Regions from separate parts of the Cobetia sp. MB87 genome, predicted to be linked through region 3. Evidence: predicted binding sites of a transcription regulator. Region 3 holds the regulator's gene; each other region holds the start of a gene.
The links. Region 3 encodes LexA, which represses DNA repair genes until DNA is damaged. Its sites were predicted from a motif close to TACTGTNTANNTANACAGTA; they were not measured.

Region 1 (7,334 bases), 280 kb from region 3:
ATATCGCCCTCTTCCAGCACATAGCGGGCGCGCATCTTCACGCTGCCACGACCGGTGCGATAGAGCTTGGCGAGGTCGGTGCGCGGCGTGATGATCTCCGCCTCGGTGGGGAAGTCCGGTGCCGGCAGGTATTCCATCAACTGATCGCTGTCGGAGTCCGGATGACGCAGCAGATGGCGGGTAGCGGCCACGACTTCATGCACGTTGTGCGGCGGGATGTCGGTCGCCATGCCCACCGCGATACCGGTGGTGCCGTTGAGCAGCACATTGGGCAGACGCGCCGGCAGCACCTTGGGCTCGTTCATGGTGCCATCGAAATTGGGCACCCAGTCGACGGTGCCCTGGGAGAGCTCGGACAGCAGCACCTCGGAGTACTTCGACAGCCGCGATTCGGTGTAACGCATGGCCGCGAAGGACTTGGGGTCATCCTGACTACCCCAGTTGCCCTGGCCATCCACCAGCGGATAGCGATAGCTGAACGGCTGCGCCATCAGCACCATCGCCTCGTAACAGGCGCTGTCGCCGTGGGGGTGGAACTTGCCCAGCACATCGCCGACGGTACGCGCCGACTTCTTGTACTTGGCGTTGGCCGTCAGGGACAGTTCGCGCATGGCGTAGACGATGCGGCGCTGTACCGGCTTCATGCCATCGCCGACATGCGGCAGGGCGCGGTCGAGAATCACGTACATCGAGTAGTCGAGGTACGCCTTTTCGGTGTAGTCACGCAGGGCCAGACGTTCGACGTCACCCTCCGCGACCTGGATATCCATGCTCATGGGCGCTTGACCTTGATTACGAGCGTAAAACCGGGGAGCGCCTGACTGTGGCGCTCCCGAAAGAATGCTGTCGCGCAGCTTGTCTGGCTTTCGAAGTTCAGCTGCTTTCGAAGTTCAACTGGCCGTGAAAGCTCAACCGATGATCAGACCTCGATATCGGCCATGTTGCCGTAGTCCTCGAGCCAGCTCTTTCGATCACTGGCGCGCTTCTTGGCCAGCAGCATGTCGAGCATCTCGTGGGTGCCGTCATCCGCACTACGCGTCAGCTGCACCAGACGGCGGGTGTCCGGCGCCATGGTCGTTTCCCGCAGCTGCAGCGGATTCATCTCACCCAGACCCTTGAAGCGCTGCACATTGGGCGTGCCACGCTTGCTCTCGAGCTGCTTGAGGATGTGTGCCTTTTCGCTCTCGTCCAGGGCGTAATGCACCTCCTTGCCAAGGTCGATGCGGTACAGCGGCGGCATGGCAACGAAGACGCGCCCGGCATCCACCAGCGCCGGGAAGTGACGCACGAACAGCGCGCACAGCAGCGTGGCGATGTGCAGACCATCGGAGTCGGCATCCGCCAGGATGCAGACCTTGTGATAGCGCAGCTTGGTGAGGTCATCCGAGCCCGGGTCCAGGCCGATGGCGACCGCGATGTCGTGGACTTCCTGGGAGGAGTAGATGTCATGCGACTCGACTTCCCAGGTATTGAGGATCTTGCCACGCAGCGGCAGGATCGCCTGGGTCTCGCGGTTGCGGCCCTGCTTGGCGCTGCCGCCAGCGGAGTCACCCTCGACCAGAAACAGCTCGCTGTCGGCAGGGTCGGAGCTTGAGCAGTCCGAGAGCTTGCCCGGCAGCGCAGGCCCGGAGGTGACCTTCTTGCGCGCGACCTTCTTGGCGCTCTTCAGACGACGTTGGGCCGCCGAGATCACCAGTTCCGCCAGCGCTTCAGCCTGATCGACATGGTGGTTGAGCCACAGCGAGAAGGCGTCCTTGACCACGCCGGAGACGAAGGCGGCGACGCTGCGTGAGGACAGGCGCTCCTTGGTCTGGCCGGCGAACTGCGGATCGAGCATCTTCACCGACAGCACGAAGGCGGCGCGCTCCCACAGGTCATCCGCGCTCAGCTTGACGCCACGCGGCAGTAGGCTGCGGTAGTCGCAGAATTCCTTGAGCGCCTCGAGCAGGCCGGAGCGCAGGCCGTTGACGTGAGTGCCGCCCAGCGGCGTGGGGATCAGGTTGACGTAGGGTTCCTGCACCAGCTCGCCGCCTTCCGGCAGCCACTGGATCGCCCAGTCGACCCCGTGCTCCTCATCCTCGAAATGGCCGACGAAGGGCGATTCCGGCAGGCGCTCGAAACCATCGGTGGCGCCGAGCAGGTAATCGCGCAGGCCATCCTCGTAGTGCCAGGTCGTCTCGCTGCCATCGGTCTCGATGAGCACGACCTTGAGGCCCGGACACAGCACGGCCTTGGCACGCAACAGGTGGCGCAGGCGCGGCATCGCCAGGCGCGGGCTATCGAAGTAGCTCTCGTCCGGCCAGAAGCGCACCAGGGTGCCGGTATTGCGCTTGCCGACGGTGCCGATCTGAGTCAGCTCCTCGGCCTTCTCGCCATTCTCGAAGGCGATGCGCTGACGCAGGCCATCGCGGCACACTTCCACTTCCAGACGCGTCGACAGCGCATTGACCACCGAGACGCCCACGCCGTGCAGGCCGCCGGAGAAGCGATAGCTGTCCTGGGAGAACTTGCCCCCTGCGTGCAGCTTGGTGAGGATCAGCTCGATGCCGGTCACGCCATGCTCGGGGTGGATGTCGGTGGGCATGCCACGACCGTCATCGCCGACCTCGATACCGCCATTCTCGAGCAGACGCACGCGGATTTCCTTCGCGTGCCCCGCCAGCGCCTCATCGACGGAGTTGTCGATGACTTCCTGCGCCAGATGGTTGGGCCGAGAAGTGTCGGTATACATGCCGGGCCGCTTGCGGACCGGTTCGAGGCCGGAGAGGACCTCAATGGAACTGGCGCTGTACTGACTCATCGCAGCCTTGTGTCCTTGGTGTTGACGTCCGCCATCCGACTCGCCATTTCACGTGCGCGAGACGGACAACGGATTCCTGAAAAATGAGAGACCGGCGCCTGGCGTACAGCATCGAACGCCCTGCCAAGTCGTGCCAATCCATGTCGTGCCAAGAGGTGCCGTGCCCAGCCAGGTCGTGGTGTCTCGTAGCAGAAAGCACCACGCACATGACCTGCTAGTCCGGCGCGACATGCATCGCCGCTGCGGTGGCGGGGGCCAGCCGGTGCCCGCCATGCGCCATGATCGCCGGCAGATATTCCGCCAGCTGCGCAAAGCCGTGATCGCCACCCGGCGTGATGATCAAGCGACTTCCCTGATAGAGCCCTGCGGCATCATTGACATCCAATGTCTCATCGGCCGTCGCCAACAGCACCAGGGTGCGCTGCGCCGTGACCGGTTCCGCTTCCAATGCGAGCAGCCCGGGCCCGAAATCCTCGGTGACGGTGAACGTCACGCCGGTATAGGGGTTGGCATGCACCGAGCCGAGCCATTCGCTGACCAGTCGCGCGGGACGCACGGCCGGATTGATCAGCACGCTGCGCGGCCCCTGACGCCAGACGCTCTGAGAAGGACCCGCCGGCCCCTCGAGACGTGCAGCCTCACGCGCGACCAGCCAGGTGGCCAGAAAGCCGCCCATGGAACTGCCGATCACCATGATGGCGTCATCGCAGGCGGGGTCTGCAGGATCCAGCGCCAGGCGCTCACACAACGTGAGATAGGCCGCGTTGACCGCCGCCTGACCCGCGCCGGGCTCCGGGGGGATGTCCGGCATCACGCACGGCAGGCCGAACTGCTCTGCCGCGCGCTGCATCAAGCGCGCCTTGGGCGAACAACTGGCCGAATTGAAGCCGTGCAAGTACAGCAGACCCTTGACGGGCGCGGTGGCGTGCATCGCTGCCGTATCTGACGGAAAGGGGGAATTGGCCATCAGCACTCCCGACAACACGTGAGACCGCGACACCTCCCCTCCCACGCCTCAAGATGGCAGGGCATCTCTCGAGCGTTCATGCGCTGGAGGCTGGGTTTTCGACGGTCCGCGTCGTACTGTCTAGTGTAAACGATTGATTCGCTTATAGGATAGCGAGAATACTGTATAAATCAACAGAGAGCGACGACTGACGCCGCCGCTCGTCTTGCTTGGCATGGCAGCATGCCCTCACACACTCTCTCACTCACACCCTTGCTTACATCCGCCGTGGGCTCAACGCGGGTCCTGATCCTGGGCTGCCCACACCGCTTCGATCAGCGCACGGCTGGAGGCGTCCAGCGCCTCGAAGCCTTCGCCGCTGGTCATGGTCGCTTCGGTGGCGGTGGCGATCTGCTTGCCCAGCTCCACGCCCCACTGATCGAACGGGTTGATATCCCAGATGGTGGCCTGCACGAAGACCTTCTGCTCGTAGAGCGCAATCAACGCACCCAGCGTTTCCGGTGTGAGCGTCTCCAGCAGCAGCGTGGTCGACGGCTGATTGCCACGGTAGCGCTTGTGGTTCGGCTGCGCCTCATCACCGGGGATGGCGTCATCGCCCAGCATCAGTACACGTGACTGGGCGAAGCAGTTGGCCAGCGTCAGACGGTGCTGTGCCTTGAGGTGGGCGCGTGTCTCGGCGTCCTCGACATGGTCATAACGGCACATCGGCGCGATGAAGTCACACTCGACCGCCTGGGTGCCCTGGTGCAGCAGCTGATAGAAGGCATGCTGGGCGTTCGGCCCCAGCTGGCCCCACAGCACCGGACAGGTCGAGTAGTCGATCATCTCGCCATCGTTGGTCACTGACTTGCCGTTGGATTCCATCTCCAGCTGCTCGAGGTAGCTTGCGAAGTACTCCAGGCGACCGTCGTAGGGCAGGATGGAGTGGGCGCGGATATCGAGGAAGTTGTTGTTCCAGATACCCGCCAGCGCCAGCAGCACCGGCAGGTTGTCTTCCAGCGGCGCGGTGCGGAAGTGCTCATCCAGCTCATGCGCCCCGGCCAGCAGGCGACGGAAGTTGTCCATGCCGACATTGAGCGCGATGGGCAGACCGATGGTGCCCCACAGCGAATAGCGGCCGCCGACCCAATCCCAGAACAGCAGCTGATGTTCCGGCGCGATGCCCCACTCGGTCATCTTCTCCGGCTTGGCGGAAGCGCCGATGAAGTGCTGACGGTTGATCAGCGCTTCCAGGCGCCCTTCCGGGTCGAGGCGTGATTTGAGCCAGTCGCGCGCGGTGCGGGCATTGGACAGCGTGTCGATGGTCGAGAATGACTTGGAGGACAGGATGAACAGCGTGGTTTCCGGGCTGAAGGATTCCAGATAATCCGCCAGCTGGGAGCCATCCATGGTCGAGGCGAAGTGCACGCCGATCTCGTGGATGTCCTTGGGACGGCAATCGCTCAGGGCGCTGGAGACCATCAACGGGCCGAGGTCCGAGCCACCGACCCCGAGGTTGACCACATCGGTGATCGGCTTGCCGGTAGCGCCACGCCACTGGCCGCTGTGGAAGGTATCGACCATCTCGGCCAGGTGCTCGAGGCTCTCGTGGATGGCCGGCACGATATCCTCGCCGTCCACTTCGAGGCTGGCGGAGCGCGGCAGACGCAGCGCGGCGTGCAGCGCCGGACGGTCTTCGGAGCGATTGACATGCTCACCGGCCAGCAGGCGCTTGATGCCCTGCTCGACACCGGTTTCGCGCGCCAGATCCAGCAGCAGCTCCAGGGTCTCGCCCTTGAGGCGCTGCTTGGAGAGATCCAGACGCAGTCCCGCGGCAGAGCGCGTGAAGGTCGCCACTCGGTCACGCCCTTGCGCCGCATCCTCGGCGAACAGGTCCTTCAGGTGCACATCGGCCATCTGCTCTTGATGATGGCGCGCGAGAGCCTGCCAGGCCTGGGTATTACGACGCGCAGAACGTGCCGCTGATTGAGTGGACATGGCCACCTCTCTCCTTGAAGTGTAATGACCGGCCCTGCATGGCCCGGCCTGAAATCGATTGATGGAGGCCTCACCCGCCAGCCGTGACGGGTGCGTCACGGGCGCCGAATGCGTAGAATGGCGGGCCCGACGGGGCGCTCTGCCCGGCCGGTCCTCGGCCACAGGCATGTCGCCCTGGCCCACTGCCCGATGAAGCCTTGATCCATGAGTGATGCATCTTACCGTGACGCGATATTTACGACACCCCTTGACCGTGTCGCCAGCTTCTCCTTCGACGAGCAGGTCGTCAGCTGCTTTCCGGACATGCTGCGCCGCTCGGTGCCGGGGTACGGTCAGATCATCGCCATGCTGGGCCTGATGGCCCGCGCTCACCTGCGCCCCGGCGCGCGGGTCTATGACCTGGGCTGCTCACTCGGTGCTGCCAGCATGGCGCTGGCCCGCGAGATGGCGCCCGAGGATATCGAGATCGAAGCCGTCGACCTGTCGGCACCGATGGTCGAGCGCGCCAGTCGTGAGCTGGCCGACGCCTTCCCGGCGCATCGCATCACGGTCAGCCAGGCTGACATCCGCACCCTCGACTACCAGCCAGCCGGCATGATCGTGGTCAACTTCACGCTGCAGTTCCTGCCGCCAGAAGATCGTGATGCCGTGATCGACAAGCTGTTCGCGGCACTGGAGCCCGGTGGCGTGCTGATCCTGTCCGAGAAGATCATCAGCGATGACCCGGTCGAGAATGCCTGGCTGATCGAACGGTATCATGACTTCAAGCGCGCCAACGGCTACTCCGATCTGGAAATCTCCCAGAAACGCGAGGCCCTCGAGGACGTGATGAAGCCCGACAGCCTCGACACGCATCATGCTCGCCTGGCGCGCGCCGGCTTCCAGCGCAGCCACACCTGGCTGCAATACCTGAATTTCGCATCGATGGTCGCCTTCAAAGCCGCCGAATGACCGCTACGCCTGCACGGACCCGACCCAGCGCATGAGCATTTCCCCGTATGACCGCGACCTTTACCGCGCCTTCACCGAGCTTGCCTGTGAGCCAGGCGCCGTCGGCGACGGCTTCGCCCGCTGGCTGGGCGCCCTGCCCGAGCAACTGGCCAATGGCCTGGACCGCAAGCGTCACGCCGACCTCAAGGCCTGGCATGGCGCGCTGGAAAAGCTGCCCGCCCTGCCCGACACGCGCGATGTGCAGCTGGATGCCGACCGGGTCGGTGCACGCTTTCCGACTGGCCTGACTAGCGGCCAGCTGCGCCAGAGCGAGAACCTGCTGCGTGCGATGATGCCGTGGCGCAAGGGCCCCTATCAGCTCGACGAGATCCATATCGACACCGAATGGCGCTCCGACTGGAAGTGGCAGCGTCTCGCGCCGCACCTGTCGGATCTCACCCATCGCCGCGTGCTGGATGTCGGCGGCGGCAATGGCTACCACGGCTGGCGCATGGTCGGTGCAGGCGCGGCCTTCACGCTGGTGATCGACCCTTCACCGCGCTTCTACTGCCAGTTCCATGCCGTGCGCCACTTCATCGGCGCGGACCACCCCCAGGGCCGCAATCTGCACTTCCTGCCGGTGGGCATCGAGGATGTGCC
Region 2 (7,334 bases), on a different contig from region 3:
AGGCATCAGCGTGATGAGGGGCAGGGGCACCCAACGGGTACCCTTGACTCTCATCGCCAACGGCAGGCCCTCTGAGACAGATGCGCATCAGCGCGTCGATCATGAATTTGAGCAACAAGGAATCAACATGCGCAGCCACTATTGCGGCAAACTGAACGAGACCCTGATCGATCAGGATGTCACTCTGTGCGGGTGGGTGCACCGCCGTCGCGACCACGGTGGCGTCATCTTCCTCGACATGCGCGACCGTGATGGCATCGCCCAGATCGTCGTCGATCCGGACACCGTCGATGCCTTCGCCACTGCCGACAAGGCGCGCAGCGAGTTCGTGCTTCGTATCAAGGGCCGCATCCGTCTGCGCCCGGAAGGCACCCAGAACCCGAACATGCCGACAGGCATGATCGAAGTGCTGGCCAAGGACGTCGAAGTGCTCAACACCGCACAGACGCCGCCGTTCCAGCTTGACGACCACAACAAGGTCGGTGAGGAAGTTCGCCTCAAGTATCGTTATGTCGACCTGCGTCGTCCCGACATGATCGAGAAGCTGCGCCTACGCTCGCGCATCACTCACAGCGTGCGCGCCCAGCTCGAAGCCCTGGGCTTCCTCGACATCGAAACCCCGATCCTGACACGTGCCACGCCGGAAGGCGCACGTGACTATCTGGTGCCGAGTCGTACCTACGCCGGCAGCTTCTTCGCGTTGCCGCAGTCTCCGCAGCTGTTCAAGCAGCTGCTGATGGTCGCTGGTGTCGATCGTTACTACCAGATCGCCAAATGCTTCCGTGATGAAGATCTGCGCGCCGACCGTCAGCCGGAGTTCACCCAGATCGACCTCGAAGCCAGCTTCGTCGACGAGCAGGACATCATGGGCATGACCGAGACCATGATCCGTGGCCTCTACAAGGAAGTGCTCAATGTCGAGCTGGGCGACTTCCCGACCATGCCGTATTCCGAGGCCATCAGCCGCTTCGGTTCCGACAAGCCGGACCTGCGCATCCCGCTGGAACTGGTCGATGTCGATGACCTGATGAGCGGCGTGGACTTCAAGGTCTTCTCCGGTCCGGCCAAGGACGACAAGGGCCGTGTCGCCGCACTGCGTGTGCCGGGCGGTGCCAGCCTGTCACGCAAGGAAATCGACGCCTACACCAAGTTCGTCGGCATCTACGGTGCCAAGGGCCTGGCATGGATCAAGGTCAACGAACGTGCCAAGGGCATCGAGGGGCTGCAGTCGCCGATCGTCAAGTTCATGGAAGACGTCGTGGATGAAGTGCTGGACCGCTGTGGCGCCGTCGATGGCGACATCGTGTTCTTCGGCGCTGACAAGGCCAACATCGTGGCCGAGGCCATCGGTGCGCTGCGCGTCAAGCTGGGCGAAGACCTCAACCTCTACACCCGCGAGTGGGCACCGCTGTGGGTCGTCGACTTCCCGATGTTCGAAGCCGATGCCAATGGCCGCCTGAGCGCGCTTCACCACCCGTTCACCGCGCCGTCCTGCACGCCGGAAGAGCTCAAGGCCAACCCGGAAGCGGCACTGTCTCGCGCCTACGACATGGTCATCAACGGCACCGAGTTGGGTGGCGGCTCCATCCGTATCCACGATCAGGCCATGCAGCGTACTGTGTTCGAAGTCCTGGGCATCGGTGAAGAAGAAGCGGAAGAGAAGTTCGGCTTCCTGCTTGATGCCCTGAAGTTCGGTGCGCCGCCCCATGGTGGTCTGGCCTTCGGTCTCGACCGCCTGGTGATGCTGATGACCGGCGCCAAGACCATTCGTGAAGTGATTGCCTTCCCGAAAACCCAGAGTGCCGGCTGCATGATGACCGACGCCCCGGGCGTGGTCAGCGGTGAGCAGCTCAAGGAGCTGAACATCCGTCTGCGTCAGAAGGTCAAGGTCGAGGACGAAAGCGGTCAGGCCTGATTCAGCGGCGCATGACCGAGGAAGTGACTGGTGGGGCCGTCTGGACTGATTCGATCAGGCAAGGGCGCCCCCGCCGTGGGAGGTTTGCCCCTGTGGCCTGATAGGCAAGGGGGGCAAGCAAGCCCGACAAGGCGGTGCGAGACTGTTTGCTGACGTTCACGTCAGGCGTTGACAGTGTCGCACCGCCTTTTTTGTGGCATGGTGGCTGGTTATATACACAGTGAAAGCGATGGCGTGATGATGACAGCGAAGACCGAAGGTGTGAAAGACGAGGCGGCAGCATGATCATTCTTGGCATCGACCCGGGTTCACGTCTGACCGGGTATGGGGTATTGGATGTCTCTGCGGCTCAGCCTCGCTATGTGGACAGTGGCTGCATTCGCATGTCACAGGTCAGCCTGGATCAGCGTCTGGCACAGATCTATGCCGGTATCAGCGAGGTGATCGCCATGCATCGCCCTGCGGAATTCGCCATTGAGCAGGTCTTCATGTCCAAGAACGCGGATTCGGCGCTCAAGCTGGGCCAGGCGCGCGGGGCTGCCATCGTGTGTGCGGCCAATCACGGCTTGCCGGTATTCGAATATGGGCCGCGACAGATCAAGCAGGCCGTGACCGGCACCGGCGCTGCGGAGAAGTCTCAGGTGCAGCATATGGTCACGCATACGCTCAAGCTTTCCGCCACGCCACAGGCCGATGCCGCCGATGCGCTGGCCATCGCCTTGACGCATTGTTTCGCGCGTCGACGCCTGACGCCCGGCAATGACCAGCTGGAAGCCCTGGGATTGGGGAATACCAGTCGACGCAAGGGAACCCGCGTGCGGCGTAGCAGCAGTTGGCGAGACTTCGAGCCCGACGCCTGACATGCCGCTGAGCGACAAATGCGGTATTGTGCTCAATTAATAGCGATTTTTCAGTCACTTGTAGAGTGTCTGCCGAGTCTGGCAGCAGCCGATTGCGTGATGCGCCAAGCCGCGTGGCATCAGGCCTCGTGTCATTCCTCAAGGTAAGACTGTCAGAAAGATGCGACAAATTCGTCGTGACACTGGGACATGCCGCCTACGCTTCATCTTTGGTAGGCTTGCCCGCATTGTAACAATCCGTGCAGAGGATCGGGCCTGCGAGCAGCAGGATTCCACCGAACACGTTCTCTGCCGAGCAAGGACAGCCGCAACATGATTGGACGCCTGACCGGGACATTGCTGGAAAAACAACCGCCGCAGCTGGTGCTTGATGTACAGGGTGTCGGTTATGAGCTGGAAGCTTCGATGAACACCCTGTTGGGCTTGCCGGCAGTGGGCGAACATTGCCAGCTTTACACCCATCTGGTGGTACGCGAAGACGCGCAGTTGCTCTATGGCTTCGGCAAGGAGCCCGAGCGTCGCCTGTTCCGTGAATTGATCAAGATTTCCGGTGTCGGCCCGCGTCTGGCGCTGGCGATTCTGTCGGGAATGGAGCAGTCAGATTTCATTCGCTGTGTTCACGATGAAGACAGCCGGGCGCTGACACGTCTGCCGGGTGTCGGCAAGAAGACGGCGGATCGTCTGATCATCGAGATGCGCGATCGTCTCAAGCATTGGACGCTGCCGATGGATGATGGTCTGGATGAAATGGCGCGTGCCTCCCAGCCACAGCCGCCGGTCACGCACCCTCTGGCGGATGCCGAAGCCGCGCTGGTGTCACTGGGCTACAAGCCTGTCGAGGCAGCCAAGATGCTCTCCGGTCTCGAGACCGGCGCCTCCACGGAAGCGCTCATCAAGGCGGCTCTGGCGCGCAAGATGGCCAGCTGACGCCCCGCCAGGGCAGCAAACATGCGCCCTATAGTTTCCGTCAAGGAAACGGCGCATCGTGATTGGATTTATTGACTAGGGGTTGGCAGGTTACTGGGGTAGAAAGTGCGCGCTTGAACGCAGATGCGCTAGATCGTTGCATAGCCCCGACAAACCTTGCCACCTGCCACTGACGCACGTTCATGGCCCATGACCCGCGTCATGTGCGTGATCTGCGTCATCAGGAGTTGAGCAAGCATCATGATGGAGTCGGACCGACTGATCTCCGCGGCGACGCATGATCCGGAAGAGCGGATCGATCGTGCCAACCGGCCACGCACGCTGAGTGATTACATCGGACAGCCTATCGTCCGCGAGCAGATGGAGATCTTCATCAGTGCCGCGCGAGGACGAGGCGATAGTCTGGATCACACCCTGGTCTTCGGCCCACCTGGTCTGGGCAAGACGACGCTGGCGCATATCATCGCCAGCGAGATGAGTGTCGATATCAAGTCGACTTCAGGGCCGGTGCTGGAGCGGGCAGGGGATCTGGCAGCGATGCTGACCAACCTGCAGGAAGGCGATGTACTGTTCATCGACGAGATTCACCGCCTGTCACCGGCCGTCGAGGAAGTGCTCTACCCGGCGATGGAAGATTACCAGCTCGACATCATGATCGGTGAAGGGCCCGCGGCCCGCTCGATCAAGCTTGAACTGCCACGATTCACCCTGGTGGGCGCGACGACGCGCGCGGGGCTGCTGACGGCGCCACTGCGCGATCGCTTCGGCATCGTCCAGCGCCTCGAGTTCTACGATATCGAGTCACTCACCGACATCGTGGCACGCAGTGCCAGGCTTTCCGGCATGGAAGTCGAGATGGAAGGGGCGCTGGAGATTGCGCGTCGTTCCCGCGGCACGCCACGTATCGCCAATCGCCTGCTGCGCCGGGTGCGTGACTTCGCCGAAGTGCGCTCGGATGGTCGCTTGACCCTGGAAGTGGCCGACAAGGCGCTCAACATGCTCAATGTCGACAGCCACGGCCTGGATCACATGGACCGTCGACTGCTGTTGGCGATGATCGAGAAATTCGATGGCGGGCCAGTCGGGGTCGATTCACTGGCGGCGGCCATCGGGGAAGAGCGCGATACCATCGAGGATGTGCTGGAGCCCTATTTGATACAGCAGGGCTTCATGATGCGCACGGCGCGTGGGCGTCTGGTCACACGCTCGGCCTATCTGCACTTCGGGATCACGCCACGTGAAGAGCAGGCGCGCCTGGGACAGGAAGGAAATGACGCGTCATGACATCTGAAGACGCAGGAAATACGTTGAAGGGTGAAGCTGCATGTTTTCACCACACTGTGCGCGTCTATATCGAGGATACTGATGCCGGTGGCATTGTCTACTACGTGAATTATCTGCGCTTCATGGAGCGCGCCCGCAGTGAATGGTTGCGGGCGAAGGGCTTCACGCAGCAAGCCTTGCTTGAAAAAGGCATTCAGTTGGTAGTACACAGTGTAACAAATCGTTATCTTCGTCCGGCGTATCTGGATGACCTGCTGACCGTGACGGCAACGGCAGGCGCCTTGCGCGGTGCACGCTTGACGTTCACCCAGAAGGCGCTGCGCGGTGAGCAGATATTGAGCGAAGCGGAAGTCGTGATCGCCTGTGTCGATGCCACGACCTTGCGCCCCAGACGCTGGCCCGGGGAATTGCTTGCGGCACTTGAGGTCTGAGATCACGAGGCGCAGATGAGGCCGCGGTCAGCCAGGCGCTGAGACGTCAGGCGCTGAGACGTCAGGCGCTGAGACGTCAGGTTGATGAACAGATTATTTATCGTGTCACTGATTGACGGTGGCACAGACTGAACCAAGTAAAGAGGGATTTCCGTGGAAGATTCGATGTCGATCATTTCGCTGTTCGTGAACGCCAGTCTGGTCGTTCAGGCAGTCATGTTGCTGTTGCTGGCAGCTTCCATTGCGTCCTGGGTGGTGATCTTTCAGCGCGGGATGGCATTGTCCCGTGCCAAGCAGGCCTACGCGGCCTTTGAAAAGCGTTTCTGGTCCGGGGTCGACCTCAATCACCTCTATCGTGAGTTGCCGACAGATGAAGAATCCACGCCGGGCGCGTCTGGCGTCTTTCGTGCCGGTTTCCGCGAGTACAGTCGCCTCAAGCCAAAGTCCAGCAATGCCGACGCAGTGATGGATGGTGTGCAGCGCAGCATGCGCGTCACGTTGTCACGTGAAGAAGAGCGTCTGAACGTTCACCTGCCGTTTCTGGCCACGGTCAGCTCCGTCAGCCCTTATGTCGGTCTGTTCGGCACCGTATGGGGCATCATGGGCTCCTTCCAGGCGCTGGGCACGGCTCAACAGGCAACTCTGACCACCGTTGCTCCCTGGATTGCCGAGGCACTGGTCGCGACCGCAATGGGCCTGTTTGCGGCCATCCCGGCCGTCATCTTCTACAACCGTCTGGCTAGCCGTGCTGACCAGCTGCTGGGTCGCTATGAAGACTTCGCCGAAGAACTTCACTCCATTCTGCATCGTAATCTGCACGGTCGTGGCAGCAACGACGCTTGAAGGGAGGCGAGTCAATGAAAGGACCGTATAGCAGAGGTCACAAGCGCAAGCTGTCCTCCGAGATCAATGTGGTGCCCTTCATCGACGTCATGTTGGTGTTGCTGGTCATCTTCATGATCACCGCGCCGATGATGACGCAGGGGGTCCAGGTCGAATTGCCCAAGGTCACCTCAAAGCCGATCGACAATCCCGATGACGTGACGCCATTGATCGTCTCGTTGGACGATAGCGGCAATTACTACATCGACCTGGGGTCGGATGAAGACAAGCGCACCCCGGTGGCATTGGACGAACTGGGTAGCAAGGTCGCGTCCATCGTGGCCGAGAAGCCCAAGACGCCCGTGTTGGTGAAAGGTGCCAAGACAGCCCCCTATGGCGATGTCATGGGGCTGATGAGCACGCTGCAGGGTGCAGGTGTTCCCAATGTCGGGCTGATTTCAGAACCACCGACCGAGGGCTGATGGATGAGTCAGCCAGAGATAGAACAGCGGGTCGGATTGGGATTGCCTGTGGTGCTGGCCGTTGGCCTGCACCTGGGCATCCTGATTCTGACTCTGGTGAGCTGGCCGGAATCCGAGCCGGAAAAGACCAACACCACCATCGTCAACGCGACACTGGTCAGTACCGAGACCACGACCAATCAGGCCCAGCAGGCGAAGTCGAGCAAGGCGCGTGATGCGGCCGAAGAATCTGATCAGCGCCAGAGCGCCAAGGAAGACGCGGCCAGAGAGGCAGAGCTTGCAGCGGAGCAGCAACGTAGCGCCGCCGAGGAGAAGGCGGCTGCCCAGAAGGCTCAACAGCAAAAGGCGGCTGAACAGGCCAAGGCAGCGGAGCAGTTGAAGGCTGAGCAGGCGGCGGCAGCGGCGGCCGAGAAGGCCAAGGCAGAAGCGGCCAGGCGTGCAGAGGAAGCCAAGGCGATTGCACTCGATCGCAAGAAAGCCGAGGCGGAAAAGCAGGCCAAGGCTGATGCCTTGAAGAAGGCGGAAGCCGATAAGGCAGCCAAGGCCAAGGCGGAAGCCGAAAAGGCCGCCAAGGAAAAAGCCGCGGAAGAAGCCCGCAAGAAAGCCGAAGCGG
Region 3 (7,334 bases):
CCGTGGCGGCCGATGCCGGTGAAGATGCCGAGACGGATGCGCTGCGAGCCAAGCGCCGCTGCCCGATCTGCGCCACCGCGATGGACAGCTACCTGATCGATGAGCAGCGCAAGCTGCACGTCTGCGGCAATAGCCCGGACTGTGTCGGTCACGAGGTCGAGGAAGGGCAGTTCCGCATCAAGGGTTACGATGGCCCGGTGATCGAGTGCGACAAGTGCGGCTCCGACATGCAGCTCAAGACCGGGCGTTTCGGCAAGTACTTCGGCTGCACCAACGAGAATTGCAAGAACACCCGCAAGCTGCTCAAGTCCGGTGAGGTAGCGCCGCCGAAGATGGACCCGATTCCGATGCCGGAACTTGCCTGCGTCAAGGTCGAGGACCACTACGTACTGCGCGATGGCGCCAGTGGCCTGTTCCTGGCGGCCAGTCAGTTCCCGAAGAATCGCGAGACGCGTCCGCCGCTGGTCAAGGAGCTCAAGGCGCATGCCGACGAGCTACCGGAGAAGTATCACTTCATTCTTGATGCCCCGGATCAGGACCCGGACGGACGTCCGGCGCAGATTCGCTTCTCGCGCAAGGTCAAGGCTCAATACGTCATGACCGATGAGGAAGGCAAGGCGACCGGTTGGAAGGCGACCTATGACAACGGCCGCTGGGTCGTCGAGGACAAGCGCAAGGGAGCCAAGAGCTGATGAGCCAGCGTGCCCGTACCAATCAGCTGCTGTATCAGGCCGAGTTGCTGCTGGCCCAGTCAGCAGCCTCTGGCGACGATGAGCATGCCGTGGCACGACGCATGGCCGGTGAGGAGGGCGCGCTCGCCCTACTGGAGCTTGCGCTGGCGTCATTGCTGGAAGAGTGTGCCGTGACGGCGCGCTGGCCGCAGGGTGGCTGGCGTGAGCGCCTGACCACCCCGCCGACGCCCATTGCCGAGGTCGAACAGCTGCGCAGCCTGCTGGAGCGTCCCGACAGCTGGTTGTCTGAGCTGGTCGCGGATGTGACCCGCCTGCATGAAGAGGGCGGTGCCGCTCGCCGCGAGGAATCGCGCTCGCGTGGTGATGGCCTGATCATCGCGGCAGCCTCGAACGCCTCGCTGGCCGAGCGTCTCAGTGCCGCCATCACGGCATTCAAGGCGCTGCTGCCGCAGCTGCGCGAGTCGAGTGTCGAGTGGTAGGTTCAGGCGTTGATCTGGTGCTGCACGCTGGTGATGACTGGCGTATGGCTATCGGGTGACGTTTCGCCTTCACGGGTGCTAGACTGATCGCATTGTGGCAAGCCCTGCATTCTCCGGTACGACCATGGCTCTGGCTGTGGTCGTACTTTTTTCTGCGTCGCTGATGGCAGCGCGGTGCCGGGCTTGCCAGCCGTCGCGCTGACGATTACAACGACGCCGGTATCTCGCGAGATGCCGTGCAGGAGGAATGACGTGTCCGATCCCGCCGTACTTGAAATTGTGCAAATGGAAGATGGTGAAGTGATTCTGCGCGCCGCGGAAAGCGAAGGTGAGCCGCTGCTCAGCATTCGCATTTCGGACGAGGCCGCTGATCTGCTGCGTGACAATCGTTTCGAGGTCGCGCGTGAGATGATCGACCACGCCATCACCCGGACTCGCCTCTGGGATGGCGAAGAAGACGAGGACGAGCAGTCAGAAGGCATCGTGCACTGATTCATCGCTCATGCTTCGCGCACAAAAAAACCCGCCTCGAGGCGGGTTTTTTTGTGCGATGCGTGCGGCTTTTCTGCTGGGCAAAGCGCTGCTGGTCAAGGCCTCAGTGCAGGCCACCATCGCGGATGACGCCCACCCCGAGACCCTCGATCTCCAGACTGTCCGTGCGCAGGTCGACCTTGATCGGCGAGAAGTCCTCGTTTTCGGCTTCCAGCCATACGTAGTGCCCGTCACGGCGGAAGCGCTTGACGGTGACTTCATCCCCCAGGCGGGCCACCACGATCTGGCCATCACGCACGCTGGTGGTGCGGTGTACGGCCAGCAGGTCGCCTTCCAGAATCCCCACATCCTTCATCGACACGCCGCGCACACGCAGCAGGTAGTCGGCAGCCGGCGAGAAGTAGTCACTCGGCAGCGGACAGTGGCGGTCGATATGCTCGCTGGCAAGAATCGGGCTGCCGGCGGCCACTTCCCCGATCACCGGCAGGCCATCGTTGGCGCTGTCGTCGACGTCAGCCAGCGACGGCACGCGAATGCCGCGTGAGGTGCCCGGCACCATCTCGATGGCGCCCTTGCGCTTGAGGGCGCGCAGATGCTCTTCGGCGGCATTCGGCGAGCGAAAGCCCAGCGCCTGGGCGATTTCGGCCCGCGTCGGCGGGTAGCCAGAGGACTTGATGGTCTTGATGATGAAGTCGAAGACATCCTGCTGGCGCGGAGTAAGCGGCTGGGTCATGGCATTGCCTTTGGCCTGGGCGGCATCTTGAGCTGACGGCACGGGGTGTGCATCCATACAACTGTCATTGTATCCAGTCATGGCGGTCATGCAAGGCATCGTGGCTTGCGTGGTGGCCTCAAAGGGCAGGTAGTCGTCGAGAGATCGCTGTCTGGTGACCTTGCTTGCCCGATGTCAAAGGCTCTGCTGATGAGGTCAGGCGGGCTGTCTGGGAGAGGCGGACATGGCGAGTCCTTGGATCGCCACGGTCAGCGTTCAGCGAATATCAGCCTTGGCTAAACCTCTGGCGTTTGAAACGCGAGAGAATTGTCAGTCATGGCATGGCGCGCTAGAATCAAAGTGTTTCAAACGAATGTTCGTCGATGGCGGTGTCCGGTCGAGCCATGATCAAACATGCCGTGCTCGAGCGGGCCGTGCTCGAGCGGGCCGTGTTCGAACATGCCTTGATCGTACGCGGCCTTGCCGTGAACCAGCACCACCTCATGAGAGAGTCGCCGTGCGGGGCTTGTGCCGTGACCTACGACTCCAGTCCTTTTCTACCTGACAAGGGTTCCGCCCATGGCCCAGACCGATACCGTTACCCGCATCCTCGATACTGCCGAGGTGCTGTTCGCCGAGCGCGGCTTCGCCGAGACCTCATTGCGCAACATCACCAGCAAGGCCAAGGTCAATCTGGCGGCGGTGAACTACCACTTCGGCTCCAAGAAATCGCTGATCCAGGCGGTCTTCGCGCGCTATCTCGATCCGTTCAGTGAGCGTTTCCACGCGGCACTCGACAGCGTCGAGCAGCAATACGCCGGGCGTCAGGTGCCGCTGGAGGTCCTGCTGGAGGTGATGGCGCGCACCGTGCTGGAGGTGCCGGCCGAGCGCAACAGCCTGCGTACCTTCATGCGCCTGCTTGGGCTGGCCTATACCCAGGGGCAGGGCCACATGCGGCGCTATATCCGCGAGCATTACGGCACGGTCTTCAGCCGCTTCGCCGAGCTTCTGAAGCTGGCGACGCCTGATCTGCCGGACAACGAGCGCTTCTGGCGCCTGCACTTCATGCTCGGCAGCGTGATCTTCACCTTCTCGGGCCTGGATGCACTGCGCGATATCGAGGAGGCCGAATACGGCCATCACACCACGGTGCGTGAGCTGATTCAGCACATGCGGCCGGTGGTGGTCGCGGCGATGGCAGCGCCGTTGCCGGCCTCGCTCGGGGATGGTGAGGCGGTCACCCAGGCGGCCAGCTGATGGCCTGCTGGGTCGCGGTGGATCTCTCACGCCAGAGCCTCGAGATACGCAATGACGCGCCGAGTGGCAGTAGTGATGCGCCGCCCCCCGCGGCCGGCCCTGACGCGCTGGTGCACGCCTGCGCGATCTCCAGCGGCCTCAACGGTATCGGCGAGCTCGACGGCAGCGGTTGCACGCCAACCGGCTGGCATGTGATTCGTGCCGCCATCGGGGCGGGCAATCCGCGTGGCGCCGTCTATCGCGGACGGCGCTTCACGGGTGAGGTGTTCACGCCTGAGCTTGCCGCCGAGCATCCTGAGCGTGACTGGATACTGACGCGCATTCTGTGGCTCAGCGGCCGCGAGCCCGGCCTCAATCGCGGTCGCAATGCCCGCGGCGAGCGGGTCGATAGTCTGCGCCGTTACATCTATTTTCATGGCACGCCCAGCACGGAGCCCATGGGCGTCGCGGCATCCCACGGCTGCATTCGCTTGCGTGATGACGACCTGCTGCGACTCTTTGCCGAGGCTGTGCCCGGCACACCGGTGCTGCTGCATGTCTGAAGGCGTTGGTGTCCGAGTCTGATACCCTCCATGAGCCGTCACCGAAATCCGTGTGGCAGTCCCTTGCCGGGGTGCAGCTGGTCGCGACTGTTCGATAGGGGTTCAGTCGGCTAGAATTGCGCCTTTCCTCGCGCTGGCAGCCTGATTCATCACGTTTCTTCCAGGCTGCCAAGCCCCGTAAAAGACATGAAGTCCTGACGGTCGTGATTCCTCTCTTCACGGGACATCACTGCCGCAGGCCATGGACAGGAAGGATGACATGACACAGCCACTGGGCTCCGTAATGGTCGATGTTGCGGGGCTGACCCTCGCCCGCGACGAACGTGAACTGCTGGCACGCCCTGCCGTCGGGGGCGTCATCCTGTTTGCGCGCAACTGCGCTTCTCCCGAGCAGGTGCTGGAGCTGAGCCGCGAGATTCGCAGCGTGAATCCCCACCTGCTGATCGCCATCGATCAGGAGGGCGGGCGCGTCCAGCGTCTGCGCGAGGGCGTGACACGCCTGCCATCGATGCGCAGCCTGGCACAGTGCTGTCTCGGGCGTGACTGTGATGGTTGCGGCGAAGACGCCCAGGCCGCAGGCCTGGGTCTGGCACGCGATGCCGGCTGGCTGCTGGGCATGGAAATGGCAGCCATCGGCTGTGATATCACCTTTGCGCCGGTGCTGGATATCGATGTGGCGGGCTCGACCATCATTGGTGATCGCAGCTTCGGCGCCACGCCGGAAGACGTCATCGCGGTGGGCGGCGCCTTCATCGATGGGCTGCAGGAGGCGGGCATGTCCGCCGTCGGCAAGCATTACCCGGGGCATGGTGGCATTTCGGCCGATACCCATCTGGAGCGCGTGGTCGACCCGCGTCCGTTCCGCGAGCTGCGCGAACATGATCTCAAGCCCTTCGCGGCCCTCGCCGAGCGTCTGGGCGGCGTGATGCCGGCGCATGTGATCTATCCGGATTTCGATGCACGTCCCGCGGGCTTCTCGCCCAGCTGGTTGGGCCTGCTGCGCGAAGAGTTCGGCTTCAAGGGCGCCATCTTCTCCGATGATCTGGGCATGGCGGCGGCAGTCGCGGAAGGTGGCCCGGCAGAGCGTGCGCGCCTGGCGCTGGACGCCGGCTGTGACATGGCGCTGGTCTGCAATGACCCGGCCGCCGCGCGCGAAGTGCTCGACAGCCTCGATGACGATGAGCAGCGCCATCGAGGCAAGCGCCAGGCGCGGTTGCGCTATGCGCGGGCTCGCCCGACGCTGGATGGCCTGGTGGGGCTGGCACGCTGGCGGCGCACCCACGCGCGGCTCGAATCGATGGCGGCCAGCCAGGCATCACAGCAGGTTGCCATGCCCTCGGGCACGTTTGGCAGCGCCGAGGCGTCTGACACGTCGTCGGCCTCTGAGTCCGGTAGCGCGCAATAATCAGGCACGCGGTGTCTTTTTCGAGTCGACGACTGGCAAGGAATCCCCATGGCTGAGCAATCCGCCACCGAGGCTGCTGCCGACAAGCTGGCAGCGCCTGCCGAAGAGATGATCAATCAATGGGTCGAGCCGCTGCGCCAATGGGTCGAGCAGACCTTTGGTCTGCCGCTATGGGGCATCAATCTGGCTCTGCTGCTGCTGGCGGTGCTGTTGCTGCACCTCATCGAACGAGTGGTGCTCACTCGCCTGGCGGCGCATGCCGAGAAGAGCCGCAACCTGTGGGATGACGCCCTGGTGCATGGCCTGCGCCATCCCTTGTCATTCTGGCTCTACAGCATGGGGGTGTTGCTGGCGCTCGGCATCATCGCCGGCCAGTTCAGCCTCGGCGGGGCCGAGAAGTACCTGGGCACGGCGCGCCAGATCGTGACCCTGCTGGCGCTGGCCTGGGCGTTGATTCGCATGGTCAAGCGCTTCGAGGCGCTGCGCACCATGCCGCCGCCCGGCACCAACGTCAACGCGATGGATGCCACCACGGCCTCGGCGATCAGCAAGTTGCTGCGTGCGGTCGTGGTCGTGCTGGTGGGGCTGGCCATCCTGCAGAATCTCGGCGTCTCGCTGTCCGGGGTGCTGGCCTTCGGGGGTGTCGGCGGTATCGCGGTCGGCTTTGCGGCGCGGGATCTGCTGGCCAACTTCTTCGGTGCCCTGATGATCCATCTCGACCGGCCCTTCAAGGTCGGCGACTGGATCCGCTCACCGGACCGCGAGATCGAAGGCACCGTCGAGGATATCGGTTGGCGCCTGACGCGTATCCGTACCTTTGACATGCGCCCCCTCTACGTGCCGAACGCCATCTTTACCAGCATCTCGGTGGAGAATCCGTCGCGCATGTACAATCGCCGCATCTTCGAGACCGTGGGGCTGCGCTATGAGGATGCCGCCCAGGTCGGCCCCATCGTTGCCGCGGTACGCGAGATGCTGGAAGGCCATGACGAGATCGACCAGACGCGCACCCAGATCGTGAACTTCACCACCTACGGTGAGCATTCGCTGAACTTCTTCGTCTATGTCTTCACGCGCACCACCGACTGGGTGAAGTACCACGCGATCAAGCAGGATGTCCTGCTCAAGGTGCACGACATCATCCGTGAGCATGATGCCCAGGTGGCGCTGCCTGGCCAGCGTCTGCACTTTGCCGATGTGCTGTCCTTTGAAGGACGCCACCATGAACACGACGCCGAGGCGGAGAACGCCGCGGCGTCATCAGACACGCAGACGCGCGGGTCCCGCCGCCGTTCTGATTCAACCGCCGCTGCTACATCCTCTTCTGCGCCTGTCCGGCGTGGAGATGAGGCCAGTGACACCCAGGAAACTCCCGATGCTGACTCCGACGCCTGAGACTCTCACCGCCCTGCATGACGAAATGCGTGAGGTGATGGACAACGCCGACTGCCTGATCCCGCAAGCTGACCTTGAAGTGGCACTCGACCGCATGGCCGTTGAGCTGACGGAACACCTCGGCGATCGCATGCCGATCTTCTATTGCGTGATGAACGGCGGCCTGATCACCGCCGGCCAGCTGCTGACCCGTCTCGACTTCCCGCTGGAAGTCGATTATCTGCACGCCACTCGCTACCGTGGCGCGATGCGCGGCGGCGAGCTGTTCTGGCGTGTCAACCCGGAACTGCCGATGGCCGGCCGCGACGTGGTGATCGTCGATGACATCCTCGATGAAGGAGGCACTCTGGCCGCGATCCT
Region 4 (7,334 bases), on a different contig from region 3:
CGATAGCTGACGCGGGTTGCGTCAGGGATGACGTGGCCGGCGAGCCTTCTCCGGCCAGATACACGCACGGCCGCCCCTGAGGGCGGCCGTGCGTGTATCTGGCGTTCGTCTTGTTGAGGAGCGTCATTGGACGAATGGACGTCGACGGCAGCGCTCAGTGGCGGCTGTCGGCAGCGCCGAGCATCTCGCGGGCATGGGCGAGGGTCTGCTCGGAGAGGTGGATGCCGCCCAGCATGCGTGCCAGCTCGCGCACGCGGCCGCTTTCATCCAGCAGCGCCATATGGGTGCGGGTCGTGTCCTTCTCGGCCTGCTTCTCTATATGCAGGTGCTGATGCGCCTGTGCGGCGACCTGCGGCAGGTGCGTGACGGTCAGCACCTGGCCCTTGTCGCCCAGTCGACGCAGCAGCTGACCGACGATCTCGGCGGTGGCACCGGAAATGCCGACATCGACTTCATCGAAGACCAGGCTGGGGATGGTCGAGCGGCTGGCGGCCACGACCTGGATGGCGAGCGACACACGCGACAGCTCGCCGCCGGAGGCGACCTTGGCCAGCGCACGTGGCGGCTGGCCCGGGTTGGCGCTGATGCGGAAGTGGATACGCTCCATGCCTTCCGGCTGCGGGCGCTCCCGCGCCTCGATGGCGACCTCGAAAGTGGCCTTGCCCATGCCGAGAAAGGCCAGCTGGTCCTGGATGTCGCTGGCCAGCTGCGGGGCGGCGGTGGCGCGTCTGGCGCTCACTTCATTCGCCAGCCCCTTCCAGGCCTCACGACGCTGAGCCACTTCTTCGCGCAAGGCTTCAATGGCTTCCTCATCGCCCCCCAGGCCGTCGAGTTCTTCGCTCAGGCGCTGATGAAGGCCATGCAGCTCGTCCGGCATCACATGATGCTTGCGCGCGATCTGATGAATGCGGCTCAGGCGCTCATCGACGAAGGCGAGGCGCTCTGGGTCGAGTTCGGTGACTTCCACGAAGCGGTGCAGCTCACGCGCCGCTTCTTCTATCTGGATGCGCGCTTCCTCGAGCATGCCCAGCGCACTGGCCAGTGAGCCGTGCTCGTTGCCCGGCAGATGCGCCAGGCGGGCCAGGGCCTGATTGAGGCGTGACAGCGCACCTTCTTCGTCGTGATCACAGCATTCGGCGGCGGACTGCGCCTCGGCCAGAATCTGCTCGGCATTGGCCAGCGTTTCCTGCTCCTGCTCCAGGGCTTCCAGTTCCCCTTCGCACAGCGCCAGTTCATCGAGCTCCTCGACCTGGTAGCGCAGCAGCTGGCGACGTGCACGCACCTCATCGCCATCATTGCTCATGCGCTTGAGGCGCCGGTGCGCCTCCTGCCAGTGGCGGAAGTCTTCGCGCAACTGGGCAGCCTGAGTCTCCAGACCCGCATATTCGTCGAGCTGACGCAGATGCGTCTCTTCCTTGAGCAAGGAGTGATGGGCGTGCTGGGAGTGGATGTCGATCAGATGCTCGCCCAGCTCGCGCAGGTCGGCGATGGTACAGGGCGTACCGTTGATCCAGGCCTTGGAGCGGCCGCTGGCGGTGATGACGCGACGTAGCAGGCAGTCGTCGCTGCCCAGTTCGCGCTCATCCAGCCACTGACGGGCGTCGCCAAGGTCACTGATATCGAAACGCGCGATGAGGTCGGCGCGGTCGGCGCCATGCCGCACGCTGCCGGCATCGGCGCGCTCGCCCAGACACAGGCCGAGAGCGCCGAGCAGGATGGACTTGCCGGCACCGGTCTCGCCGGTGATGGCGGTCATGCCACGGCGGAAATCGAGTTCCAGCGTTTCGACGATGGCAAAATCTTGGATGGCGAGTTGCAGCAGCATGACTACCTCCGAGGGGGCTTTGACGTACGCCGTGCTGGGAGAACATCAGCGGACCCGGACTCGATGGGCGGGCTACGGTGTCGCCATACAGTATGTTTATACAGTGAGCATGGCTTTTTATACAGCACGTTCGGGTGGCCTTCAATCCATGCCGGACTCAGTGGTGAGAAAAGCCCGCGGCAAGGCTTGAGAAGCGATGTGCTGTCCCCATATAGAGGCACTGACACTTTCAGTCGGCAGCAATGGCCTGGCCTTGCTGCCTCTCAAGGCAACTCATGGTCTGTCTGTCAGCCCAGTGCGCGTGATGCTTCGCGACAGGCTCAGCAGACCACGAATCAGGGCAATGGCGCACAGACGTCGGCCCGCAGGAGATCAGCATGGCTCAGGACCCGCAGACCCCGATGGATGAAGAGCTTCAGCGTGCCGCTCGCGATGCCGAGCCGCAGCCGGAAACGCCGGAAGGTGAAGTGATCGACAACGTACTGGATGCCGATGATACCGGCGCCGAAGGCACTCTGGTGGACAACCCGGAGGCCGAGATGCTGGCCGCTCAGGTCGAAGAGCTTGAGCAGGCCGTCAAGGAAGCCAAGGACCAGGCGCTGCGTGCGGCTGCCGATGCGCAGAACGCGCGCCGTCGTGCCGAGCAGGACGCCGAGAAGGCGCGCAAGTTCGCGCTGGAGAAGTTCGTCAAGGAAATGCTGCCGGTGGTGGATTCCCTCGAGAAGGCGCTGGAATCCATGTCCGATGACGAAGCGGCCAAGACCCACGTCGAAGGCATCGAGATGACCTTGAAAATGCAGCTGGATGCCCTGAACAAGTCAGGCGTCGAGCAGCTGGATCCGCACGGCGAGCCCTTCGATCCGGAATACCATCAGGCTGTCGCCATGGTGCCGTCCCCGGACGCGGAGCCGAACAGCGTCATCGACGTGATGCAGAAGGGTTACACCCTCAATGGCCGCCTGGTGCGTCCGGCGATGGTGGCAGTCAGCAAGGCCTCCTGAGGCCTGCGCGCTCTCGACGCCCGATAGGCGTTGGATCGCGCCCTGTGGGGGGCTCAGGGCGATCCGGCCCGGGAAAATTTGCCCGGCCGGGTCTTGAAACCCTGACACGCGACCCCATCTAGAGAAACAAGTTCAGGCACCGACACAAGGTGCCGATATCCAGACTTATCTTTCAGGCTAGCAACAGATTCGAGGTATACGATTATGGGACGCATCATCGGTATTGACTTGGGTACTACCAACTCCTGTGTGGCAGTGCTCGACGGCGAGAAAACCAAGGTCATCGAAAACGCTGAAGGCGGTCGCACCACACCGTCCATCATCGCTTACACCGACGACAACGAGATTCTGGTCGGCCAGTCGGCCAAGCGTCAGGCAGTGACCAACCCGGAGAACACTCTCTTCGCGGTCAAGCGCCTGATCGGTCGCAAGTTCAAGGATGATGTGGTTCAGAAAGACATCAAGATGGTGCCGTACAAGATTGTCGAAGCCGACAACGGCGACGCCTGGGTGCAGGTGAAAGACAAGAAGATGGCACCGCCGCAGATCAGTGCGGAAATCCTCAAGAAGATGAAGAAGACCGCGGAAGACTACCTCGGTGAAGAAGTCACCGAAGCCGTCATCACCGTACCGGCCTACTTCAACGACTCCCAGCGTCAGGCGACCAAGGACGCCGGCCGCATCGCGGGTCTCGACGTCAAGCGCATCATCAACGAGCCGACTGCCGCAGCCCTCGCCTACGGCATGGACAAGTCTCGTGGTGACAAGACTATCGCGGTCTACGACCTGGGCGGCGGTACCTTCGATATCTCCATCATCGAAGTCGCCGACGTCGACGGTGAGACCCAGTTCGAAGTGCTCGCCACCAACGGCGACACCTTCCTGGGTGGTGAAGATTTCGACATGCACCTGATCAACTACCTGGTTGACCAGTTCAAGGCAGACAGCGGTATCGATCTGTCCGGCGACAACCTCGCCATGCAGCGTCTAAAGGAAGCCGCCGAGAAGGCCAAGATCGAGCTGTCCAGCGCTCAGCAGACCGACGTGAACCTGCCGTACATCACGGCTGACAACACCGGTCCGAAGCACCTGAACGTCAAGGTGACCCGTTCCAAGCTCGAGTCTCTGGTCGACGACCTGGTCGCACGCTCTCTGAAGCCGTGCCAGACCGCACTGTCCGACGCTGGCCTGTCCGCCTCCGAGATCGACGACGTCATCCTGGTCGGTGGTCAGACCCGCATGCCGCTGGTGCAGTCCAAGGTGGCCGAGTTCTTCGGCAAGGAGGCGCGCAAGGACGTCAACCCGGATGAAGCGGTCGCCGTCGGTGCCGGTATCCAGGGCGGCGTGCTGGGTGGCGACGTCAAGGACGTGCTGCTGCTGGACGTGACGCCGCTGACCCTCGGTATCGAGACCATGGGTGGCGTGCTGACGCCGCTGATCGAGAAGAACACCACCATCCCGACCAAGAAGTCTCAGGTGTTCTCCACCGCTGACGACAACCAGGGCGCGGTGACCATCCACGTCCTGCAGGGTGAGCGCAAGCAGGCCGCACAGAACAAGTCTCTGGGTCGCTTCGACCTGGCCGACATTCCGCCGGCACCGCGCGGCGTGCCGCAGATCGAAGTCGCCTTCGACCTGGATGCCAACGGTATCCTGAACGTGTCCGCCAAGGACAAGGCGACCGGCAAGGAACAGTCCATCGTCATCAAGTCTTCCGGCGGCCTGTCCGACGAAGAGATCGAACAGATGGTGCGCGACGCGGAAGCCAACGCCGACGAAGACAAGAAGTTCGAGGAAATGGTCCAGCTGCGCAATCAGGCCGACGGCATGATCCACGCGACCAAGAAGACCCTGACCGAAGCCGGTGACAAGGCCGAAGCCAGCGAGAAGGAAGCCATCGAGACGGCGATCTCCGAGCTGGAAGAAGCCCTGAAAGGCGACGACAAGGATGCGATCCAGGCCAAGCTGGATGCACTGACCGAAGCGTCCGGCAACCTGGCGCAGAAGCTGTATGCCGAGCAGGGCGCCCAGGGTGAGCAGGCTGCCGAAGGTCAGGCTGGCAAGAAGCAGGACGACGACGTGGTTGACGCCGAGTACGAGGAAGTCAACGACGACAAGAAGTCCTGAGGGATTTCTTGAACGACGTCTGATGACAGCGCGGGAGCCTTGTGAAGGTGTCCCGCGTTGTCGTTTGCATCGGTGGCGCCTTGCGCTGGCCGCAGGCCACCGGTGACAACCGGCATTCCAGAACAGACCGGCAGCCTCAGGCTGCCAGCAATCCAGGCGGACCTGATCCATGTCCAAGCGTGATTATTACGAAGTGCTTGGTGTCGAGCGTGGCGCCGACACCAAGGACATCAAGAAGGCGTACCGACGCCTGGCCCAGAAGCATCACCCGGACCGCAACCCGGATGATGAAACTTCGGCCGAGAAGTTCCGTGAAGTCTCTGAAGCCTACGAAGTGCTGTCCGATGCTGACAAGCGCGCCGCCTATGACCAGTTCGGTCATGCCGGTGTCGATGGTCAGGGCGGCGGTGGCTTCGGTGGCGGCGGCTTTGGCGGTGGTGGTGCCGGCGGCTTCGGCGATGTGTTCGGCGATGTCTTCGGTGACATCTTCGGTGGCGGCGGTGGTCGTCGCAACCCGAACGCTCCGCAGCGCGGCAGCGACCTGCGTTACAACCTGGATCTCGATCTGGAATCGGCGGTTGCCGGTACCACGGTCGATATCCGTGTGCCGCGTCTGGCCGCCTGTGGCCACTGCGATGGTGACGGCGCCGAGCCGGGGTCCAGCAAGGAAACCTGCCCGACCTGCAACGGCATGGGCAAGGTGCGCATGCAGCAGGGCTTCTTCGCGGTCGAGCAGGCGTGTCCGACCTGCCACGGTCGTGGCGAGAAGATCAGCGTGCCATGCCGCAAGTGTCACGGCGAAGGTCGCGTGCAGGAATCCAAGACCCTCTCGGTCAAGATTCCGCCGGGTGTCGACACCGGCGATCGTATCCGTCTGAACGGCGAAGGCGAGGGCGGCGTCAACGGCGGGCCGTCAGGTGATCTGTATGTGCAGGTCAACCTGCGCGAGCACGATATCTTCAAGCGCGATGGTCGTCACCTGCAGTGTGAAGTGCCGATCAGCTTCGTCGATGCGGCGCTGGGCGGCGAGCTCAACGTGCCTACTCTCGACGGACGTGTCGTGCTGAAGATTCCGGCCGAGACCCAGACCGGCAAGCTGTTCCGTCTGCGCGGCAAGGGTGTCAAGCCGGTGCGCGGCGGCCCCGCCGGGGACCTGTTGTGCAAGGTGGTCATCGAGACCCCGGTCAGCCTGAATGAAGAGCAGAAGGAGCTGCTGCGTCAGTTCCAGCAGAGCCTCGGTGATACCGGCAAGAGCCATTCACCGAAGGAGAACAGCTTCTTCGATGGCGTGAAGAAGTTCTTCGAAGACATGAAGCCATAGGCATTCGCCTTGCCGTCCGCGGGCCAGTCCCGTGGATGGCCTTCATGCAAGAGAGCCCCGCACTCGATTCATCGAGTGCGGGGCTCTCGCGTTTCAGGCTGGCCGCTCAGTCCGGGGTATGACTATTTCGGCGTCGCTTCAGCCGTGAAGGCCTCGGGTTCGATGACGGCAAAGCAGCTCAGCAGCGTGGTCTGGAAGCTGCTGAAATTGTCATCCGAGATCATCAGGAAGCGATTGCCTTCCAGGTGCGTCAGTCCTTCGAAGTTGTCCAGCGACCAGCCATCGCCACTCGACAGGCGTGCCAGGGTGCGCACCTCGGCCTGGGTGCCGGGTTCGCCGAGATGCGCGCGGCGCAGACTGATCACCAGCGGGAAGGGCGGTGAGAAGGCGCGCTCCAGCATCAGCATGTCACCGTCGGGCAGCATCTCCATGGCGGTCAGGCTCGAGCCGGTATCGCTGGCCAGCGGGTAGCTCCACTCGTGCTTGTCATCGAGGCTGAAGATGCGCGTCATGCCCTCGCTCATGCCCTCCGGCGTGGCTTCCAGCCCGGCGAGCAGACCGTATTTCGGATGCAGGGTCAGGGCTTCCATGCCGTTGTTGGGTGCCGCACCACGCGCGCCCATCGGGGTGAAGGGCTCATTGACGGCAAGGCCGCTGGGCAGGAAGTGTTCGACGCGTGGCTGCTGCTCGAAGCTGATCACCAGGCGGGAGTCGCCGCGGCGGTCATTGTTCGCGCGTAGCAGCTGCAGGCCCTCGGCGTCACTGAGGGCGCCGCGCAGCGAGACATCGGTCTCGTCGCGCAGGGTGTAGGTATTGAGCGCCTTGGCCCCGACCAACTCACCATGGCGGAAGGCGAGGCGCAGACGATGCAGCCAGCCGCGGTCCGACACGGCATACAGCAGTGACTCGTCCTGATCCCAGCCGATGTCCGACAGGCCACCGACGGGAGTGTCATCCAACCACTTGCCCGGCAACCTGAGCGTGCCGCACCACTGGATTTCCGGGAACTCGCTCTTCTGTTCCGGCGATGCCAGCGTATAGGGGCGCGGGTGAACGCCGC

Region 1: the regulator LexA is predicted to act here: its motif matches at 3,927-3,946, upstream of CDPAHKCJ_RS08675 (YqiA/YcfP family alpha/beta fold hydrolase).
Region 2: the regulator LexA is predicted to act here: its motif matches at 2,119-2,138, upstream of ruvC (crossover junction endodeoxyribonuclease RuvC).
Region 4: the regulator LexA is predicted to act here: its motif matches at 1,912-1,931, upstream of recN (DNA repair protein RecN).

What each region holds. Positions count from the first base shown of each region.
Region 1 covers NZ_VFBC01000007.1:586,269-593,602, reverse strand. The annotation lists gene parC (DNA topoisomerase IV subunit A) at 1-776, opposite strand, end outside; gene parE (DNA topoisomerase IV subunit B) at 920-2,800, opposite strand; gene CDPAHKCJ_RS08675 (YqiA/YcfP family alpha/beta fold hydrolase) at 3,015-3,767, opposite strand; gene pgi (glucose-6-phosphate isomerase) at 4,041-5,744, opposite strand; gene cmoA (carboxy-S-adenosyl-L-methionine synthase CmoA) at 5,949-6,695, shown strand; gene cmoB (tRNA 5-methoxyuridine(34)/uridine 5-oxyacetic acid(34) synthase CmoB) at 6,727-7,334, shown strand, end outside.
Region 2 covers NZ_VFBC01000002.1:66,255-73,588, forward strand. The annotation lists gene aspS (aspartate--tRNA ligase) at 128-1,915, shown strand; gene ruvC (crossover junction endodeoxyribonuclease RuvC) at 2,197-2,775, shown strand; gene ruvA (Holliday junction branch migration protein RuvA) at 3,088-3,702, shown strand; gene ruvB (Holliday junction branch migration DNA helicase RuvB) at 3,943-4,986, shown strand; gene ybgC (tol-pal system-associated acyl-CoA thioesterase) at 4,983-5,417, shown strand; gene tolQ (protein TolQ) at 5,583-6,260, shown strand; gene tolR (protein TolR) at 6,275-6,721, shown strand; gene tolA (cell envelope integrity protein TolA) at 6,725-7,334, shown strand, end outside.
Region 3 covers NZ_VFBC01000007.1:308,180-315,513, forward strand. The annotation lists gene topA (type I DNA topoisomerase) at 1-692, shown strand, start outside; gene CDPAHKCJ_RS07410 (DUF6586 family protein) at 692-1,171, shown strand; gene CDPAHKCJ_RS07415 (hypothetical protein) at 1,424-1,663, shown strand; gene lexA (transcriptional repressor LexA) at 1,767-2,396, opposite strand; gene CDPAHKCJ_RS07425 (TetR/AcrR family transcriptional regulator) at 2,955-3,632, shown strand; gene CDPAHKCJ_RS07430 (L,D-transpeptidase) at 3,632-4,174, shown strand; gene nagZ (beta-N-acetylhexosaminidase) at 4,434-5,579, shown strand; gene CDPAHKCJ_RS07440 (mechanosensitive ion channel family protein) at 5,628-6,974, shown strand; gene CDPAHKCJ_RS07445 (hypoxanthine-guanine phosphoribosyltransferase) at 6,955-7,334, shown strand, end outside.
Region 4 covers NZ_VFBC01000006.1:49,382-56,715, reverse strand. The annotation lists gene fur (ferric iron uptake transcriptional regulator) at 1-10, shown strand, start outside; gene recN (DNA repair protein RecN) at 155-1,825, opposite strand; gene grpE (nucleotide exchange factor GrpE) at 2,203-2,826, shown strand; gene dnaK (molecular chaperone DnaK) at 3,031-4,953, shown strand; gene dnaJ (molecular chaperone DnaJ) at 5,123-6,274, shown strand; gene CDPAHKCJ_RS05670 (esterase-like activity of phytase family protein) at 6,397-7,334, opposite strand, start outside.